DNA from 2 places in the Paenibacillus puldeungensis genome. Region 2 is predicted to be linked to the other one. Evidence: riboswitches for the same ligand, from Rfam matches in the RefSeq annotation. Region 2 holds a riboswitch; the other holds the start of a gene.
The links. Region 2 has a riboswitch for cyclic di-GMP ahead of ACFQ3W_RS17240 (transglutaminase-like domain-containing protein). Riboswitches for the same ligand answer to the same signal wherever they lie in the genome.
Positions count from the first base shown of each region.

Region 1: another riboswitch for cyclic di-GMP. It lies ahead of ACFQ3W_RS03885 (MucBP domain-containing protein); the one in region 2 lies ahead of ACFQ3W_RS17240 (transglutaminase-like domain-containing protein).

Region 1 is NZ_JBHTLM010000002.1:258,008-261,429, reverse strand. Features, by position in the region: gene ACFQ3W_RS03885 (MucBP domain-containing protein) at 1-1,717, opposite strand, end outside; cyclic di-GMP riboswitch class I at 1,866-1,960, opposite strand; gene ACFQ3W_RS03880 (HPP family protein) at 2,372-2,860, shown strand; gene ACFQ3W_RS03875 (methyl-accepting chemotaxis protein) at 3,208-3,422, opposite strand, start outside.
Region 2 is NZ_JBHTLM010000013.1:68,651-72,072, reverse strand. Features, by position in the region: gene ACFQ3W_RS17245 (response regulator) at 1-864, opposite strand, end outside; gene ACFQ3W_RS17240 (transglutaminase-like domain-containing protein) at 988-1,797, opposite strand; cyclic di-GMP riboswitch class I at 1,811-1,890, opposite strand; gene ACFQ3W_RS17235 (DUF4349 domain-containing protein) at 1,996-3,027, opposite strand; gene fabF (beta-ketoacyl-ACP synthase II) at 3,202-3,422, opposite strand, start outside.

The sequences.
Region 1 (3,422 bases), on a different contig from region 2:
CGCTGGCCTTGTACCAGAACGTATGCACTTGGTTCGGTTCAGATGTGAACGTGTACTCCAGCTTTTCAGGAGCTACTACGCTATACCCTGGAAGCTGTGGAGCTTCCAAAGCTACCTTGGAACCTGGCAGACCTTTTTTCTCTACAGGAGCTTGCAGTTCCTTACTTGAGCCTTGCTCGAGATATTTTACGGTTAGTTTCTGTTCAACTGCTTCCGTATAGCCGAACCAGATAACTGGCGTTGGATTCGTTGCAGTGAGTTTCACCGTTGTAGGATTTTGCCCTACTTTAAGCTGGTAGCCGGTTACCTCTTTGGCTGCTACGGAATAATCCTTAGAGCCGATTGGCAAAGCTTCGCTACCGTTTTGATCCTTGTAGTACTCGCTATAAAGCGCGGCTGCAAACTCCGGAGACTCGACTTCAACACCCTCGGCGTTGATCGGCTTGCCGTTCGCATTGACCTTATAGCCCTTCATGAGGATGGAACCATTGCCGATGCTTACCTTCGGCACCTCAAAATCCTTCGAAGTCTTCTGGTTGTTGACATTGGTATATTCCAAAGTCGTCTTGCCGTTCGTCGGATAGAGGACGTTAGAAACCGGGTTTTTGGATGAATCAATAATTACTTTGTAAGTAAATGTGGCAGGCTCTCCCTCAGCAATATTGCCGACGTTCCAAATAAATTTCTCAGTCGAGGCGTCCCAAGTGACCGTCCCTTGCGATACGGTATAATCCTGAGGGCTAATTTGTCCGCCCTTCAGTTTGAGGTTGAACATATCTCCCATCGGATCAATGACTCTGGCATCTTGAGCCGCATAAGCGATTTTTCCAGCCATTTCGCGGAAAATCTTGTTTAGATCGTCGCTGTTCGCCGGGAAATATCCTTCGCTCTGAACGTCTTTGAGCACATTTAGCGCATCACTATTGTCAGAAACGTCTAGACCAACCGAGAAAATTTTGAAGCCTGCGTCTTTAGCGATTTTTGCTTCGGAAATGGTACCAATCCCGTTATCTTGAACGGTAAAGCCGTTGATTTTGTATGATTTGATCCCGAAATCGCCACCGGATCCAAGCATGTTGCCATAATCGAAATCCGTGATAGCAAATCGATATTTACTATTAGGCCAAGTAAAGCCAACAGCCTTCTTTCCCTTGTAGCTGTATGTAGGCTCACCGTCACTTAATACGACGATTATTTTGTTCTCGGCCGAGCTGCTATTGAGCATCTCACGGGCGCTTTTTAAACCCGCCTGGATATTTGTTCCGCCATCCGGATTGATTTGATCGATAGCATTCTTTAGTTCACCCTTCTGTTCAGATCCCTTAAAATCAGAAACCTTTGAGGCTGAATCGCTAAAGGATACTACGGCAATCCGGTTAGATGAGCCGTTTAACAGCAAATTGTCCACGAATTTCTTCGCAGCTGCTTTAGCATTATCCATCTTGTAAGCCGGTTCCCACCATTTGCCGCCCATACTCCCCGACTTATCGATGACCAGCACCACGTCGGAACTAGTCCGAACGTTTTTCCCTTCGGCTTTCAGGGTAATCTCCCACTCGCCCGGGTTACCGGTGGCTTTAGCCGTTTTACTGAGCTGAATCGCGCCGGGATTAGGCCAGACCGGGTCGCTTGAGCTTGCGCCAAAGACGGACATTGGGCTTAAAAATAACGAAAATAAGCATAACCAAGAAATTGCAATTTTTAACCCGCGTTTCATAAGTTCCTCCTCATTTTTTCATAAAAATCCTCCCTTTCAGGCACTAAGTCTCTACCCTCCTTACTTTCAGGTATCTATATCTCTCGGATAAATCCGCTGAGATGCGAGGGAAAATAAAAAAACGGCTGCATAAACAACGTAAACATTGTTATGCAGCCGGACGGTCATTAATCCATAAAAAGTGGATCCTTAGACTCCAAGGCTTTGCGACCTAATCTTTCGATTAGTGTGCCCAATTATTCAATTACTGGCGGGTGGGTTCCTTGGGAGTCATAATATGCCATTAAAATTGTAGACATTTCCAAATATATTTCAAAAAAAAATAATTGTCAACACAGAAAAATGATAAATATTTCATAGGCAAAAAGAATCAGATTACGACAAGAATCACACCGGGAATTCAGCAAAATTCCGTATTATGCTGCAATTTTGGCGAAAATCCGAGAAGAGGGATTCCGGTTCTATTGCTGAGATTTACGCGTTCACAAAACTAACCATTAATTTAATGTTTGACAGGTTAGTTTATTTCGTGTAAATTTAATTGCAGGAAAAAGGAGGGAAATAGATTTGAATCGAACAACTGTAGTCGAGAGAGAGCTTGAGAAGAAAGAGGTAACATTAGGATCTACGCTTAGTTACCGTTATTTCAGTAAAATGAAGGGTCAAGGCAAAAGCCCACTTAAGGTCAATGTAAAGGATGCTGCAACCGGATTGATCGGAGGGTTTCTGACGATTTTCACTCTGTTTTTACTAACCATAGCTACCTCATCAGAGTGGTTAATGGCTCCCTTTGGAGCGAGCTGTGTTCTGGCCTTCGGAATTTGGAATGCCCCGTTCTCGCAGCCGCGGAATATTATCGGCGGTCACTTCGTGTCCTCGCTGATAGGGATATTGTCGTACCAGTGGTTTGGAACGACTTCATGGGCAATCGGCCTTGCCGTCGGGTTAGCCATTGCTGTGATGATGCTAACCAAAACGACCCACCCGCCGGCCGGTGCGGACCCGCTCGTTATCATGCTGGGCCATATGGGCTGGAGCTACCTTATTTCACCCGTACTCATCGGCTCTATTGTTATCGTAGTCTTCGCCTTGTTGATTAACAATTTTCGTCAGGATCGGGCATATCCGACATTTTGGAGATAGACGACACAATATTTAACTGTAAAAAATGCAGCTAATCAGGGCCAAAAATCGAAATCTTTCGAGATAGTTGTAAAAAGTGCATTTAAAACCCGCCCTCATCACTCTCAACAGCCCATATGGGCATTTTAACTGCACTTTTTGCATTTATTTCTCTTCACCCGCATGAAACCGGGAGATTAGCTGCACAAAATACAACTACTCCAAAGCTGAACCGGTACGGCAGCCGCAACCGGGCTGCAATGACCGAGTCGCAATGATATTTCTGATAAAAAAGGAGAGAGCCGCCAAGGCTCCCTCCTCTTTAAACATTCATCCCATTAATAACCCTATATATTCAAGTATTTGGGTTAGTATTTCCCAAAGTCCGGACCGGACAATGAGATCTTCGGTCTAGCAGACGATTCATATCTCATGCTCTCGCCAATTCCACTCCCGGACTTGCGTTCATTCATGCTTTGAAGCAGGCTGATGACTTCAGGCGGTAGTCCTTCCAATGCGCGATTGTACCCAAAGCTGACCTTTTTCAGCTTAAATTTACCCACCATTTCATTGAGCATTTCCG
Region 2 (3,422 bases):
CAGCCAAAGTGCCTTGAGACGCTGGCGCTCACTTTCCGCCCACCAGTAGTCATACTCCTGCAAATAATCACCGGTATACAATTTCATCGATTCCACATATTCGTCCACAGTCTCGCTAGATATAGGCGGCAGATCTTTTAGCCTGGTCTCCCAATTCTCTATATCCAGACAGACCTGGTTAATGTTCAAAATATACCCTTCAGTCGTATTCATAATTTGAAAATGATCGCCATATGGCTTCAGCGTTTTTCGAATATGATAGACGGAGGTGTACAACTGTGAATATACCTTATCCGATTCATATTCCGGCCATAATAGATCGATTAACGTTGTTTTCCGGACTAATTGATCCCGGTATTGCAATAAGTAGAGAAACAATTCCTGGGCTTTCGTTGTACGCCATTGGAGGATCGTGCTTGATCCGGAACCTAACTCAACACTCACTTGTCGGAACAAATTCATCTTTATGCATTGATTGGCAGCAGTTGTATATTCCTGTTTGATCTCCAGCCGTTCTCGGACCCGATCCACAGTTTTGGTCAATCGTTCGATCCGGATTGGTTTAACAATATAATCCAGTGCATTCAGTTCAAAAGCTTTGACCGCATATTCATTGTAAGCCGTAACAAATACGACATTGATATCCGGTTTAGTTTCCAAAATTTGTTCAGCTAGCTCAATCCCGTTGATTTCAGGTAAACTAATATCTAAAAAAAGAACGTCGACCCGAGCCTGGAGAATTTCCTTTCTCCCAACGATCGGATCTGAGTACTTTCCGACAATCTCAATGTCTGCCAGCTTCATCAATTGCCTTTCAAGATAATCCAATGCCAGCCGCTCATCGTCTACTAGGATTACTCTCATAGAGTCAAACTCCCTAATTATGAAGTTTATTCATTTTTCACATCTCTGATAGAAGAATAGCATAGATTGTCGAAACAAAGAAGCCTTGAACACGGATGTTCAAGGCTCTTTCCGATATTAATTTTAGTATGACTTCTCTACTTGATATTTGCTCGCATCTTTGATCATCGTGAACTTAGTGATTGTTCCCTTCCAGCCTGCGTCGACCGTCGTATCAATGATAACCCATTTATTATCGACGAACACTTCATTCCATGCATGGTACGTAGAAACATAATCTGACTTGCCCATCACAAGTTTAGCGGGAATCCCTTCACTTCTTAACATGGCCGCATACAGAGAGGAGAATCCATAGCAAATATCTTTCTTTGACGATAAAGTACGATCAATTTGAGGCAGATAGCTTGAAGCGGCACTAAATGCCAACTTGTTGTCATATTTGATATTGCTGATAATATATTGATAAATCGCTTTTACTTTATCATAGTCGGTTGTCGCGTTTTTCGTAAGCTCCTTCGCTTTCTTGACCGCAAGGCTATTGATATCCCAATCTACATTTTGAATCGAATTAAGATATACCTGGTTCTCGTCGGCTAAGTTTAGCTGCAGCGTATCTTTATAAACTTCACGATACTTGCTACCATTAATCTGTTCCAAAAGACTAACCGTATATTCCCCGTTTCCCAATTGGAGGACAAACGATTCTCCGGACTTCCCAGGCGTTAAATTGTAGCTGTACTTATTCTGCCCCTTCACAATCAGAAGCTTCGTCTTGATATTGGGCTTTACATCATAATTGATGCGAATCGCGCCCTTGTCCAAATTGTCCGTATTCAGCCAACGGCTGGCTTCGGCGCCCAAAACCTTTGATCCACTACACCATGAAAATAAAAAAGTGACTGCTATTGCTAGCGGGATCCATTTCCGCATCATCCATAAAACTCCCTTCGGTAGCTGGCTGCCATTTGGTGAAAAGGCCCTGTAGCTTTGCGTCCCTGCCTTTCGACAGGTTTGCCATTATCGTATAAAGTTCTACTTCTTTCGGAACAAAGCGCCAAAATTCTCTGCGTTTGTGTTGCAATAATAGTAACACACATCACAAAATATGCAACACTTGCCAAATGAAAAATCTTACTCCTCTTTATCTGTTGTCTCCGGCATATCAGGCACAACAACCTTTTTGTTCCGCCCTGATTTTTTATGTCTTACCCACAGGAGAATACCAACAATAGCAGCAATAGCTATCAACGGCAATGCTCCAGCCACAATGACGACCAGCCACTGCGCCAATGCAGAGAGTACATCAATCGTTCCATTCAAAGCATCCTTCGCTCGACCCAACAGTGGAGTATCTTCCTTGTCACTCGATACAATGCTCGACTTCGGTTGATACACACGAATCTCAATCGTGGAATAGGCTACATTACTATCGATATATCGCATTCGTCCCTTGATCTGCTCAATTTCCGTCTGAATCCGCTCCAGTTCCCTAACGAACTCTACAAGTTGACTTGTTTTGGTGGCTTCCTCCACAAATTTCAGGTATTTGGCTTCCATGGCTTGCTTCACTTTCAGCCGTGAGTTTAAATCAACATATTCCTCAGACACATCCTGTCCTTCAATGCTACGCTGAATCGACTCAGGCTTAAGTCCCTCCAATCGGTCGAGAAAGGAAGAAAATCCGTTAGAAGGCACTTTAAGCACAAAACTACCGCCTCGCTCTTCCTGTGACTGGTTCTCCGAAAACTGAATGATATATCCCCCAGTTAACGCTACCAGATTGCGGATTTCTGACTGTGCTTTGGCATAGTCCTTTACTTCCATCACTACATTCGCCTGGTAAATCAGCTTTTTGTTAAGTCCGGCTTCCGTAGCTTCAGGCTGAATTCCTGAGGATTGCTGTCCGGAGCCAACAGTTTTGCCGACTCCAACCGTTTTCGGGTCCACCGTCGATTTCTTTTCTAGGGGTGACTCGCTAGGGGTAGCGCCTTCCCCTTCCGCAACCTGTGCTTGGTCGACTGCCTCTGCGGTACTGGTACTGGCCATGTTGCTGCTTACCGCCTGCGATTCGGCATTCATATCCTCCGCAGTACTTCCACATCCGCTTAGTAGCAAGGCGATGAGCGCCCCCGACATCACAACCTTCATTCCCCATCTTCGCATTGATTGGCCCCCTTGTCTTTGATATCTCTCGAGTCCCTCCAACCTCTTTATGGTTCATCCTGGAAGCAGCCCATTATTGGAGTGATCTCTTGTATCTTCAAACGAAGCCAATAACTAGAAGGTTGCTGCAAAAAAAAGAAAACCGCCCTGCTTTGTGCTGAGCGGCTTGTAGCTTTATTCGTGATATTTTCTCAGTACGATGGCCGAATTGTGTCCGCCAAATCCAAAGGAGTTGGACAGCCCGATATCGAGTGGAACGGCTCGTGCTGTATTCGGAACATAATCGAGGTCGCATTCGGGATCCGGATGCTCCAGATTAATCGTCGGCGGAATAATGCCTTCGTTCAGCGTCTGCATCAGTGCGATTGCTTCCGCGCCGCCTGCAGCCCCAAACA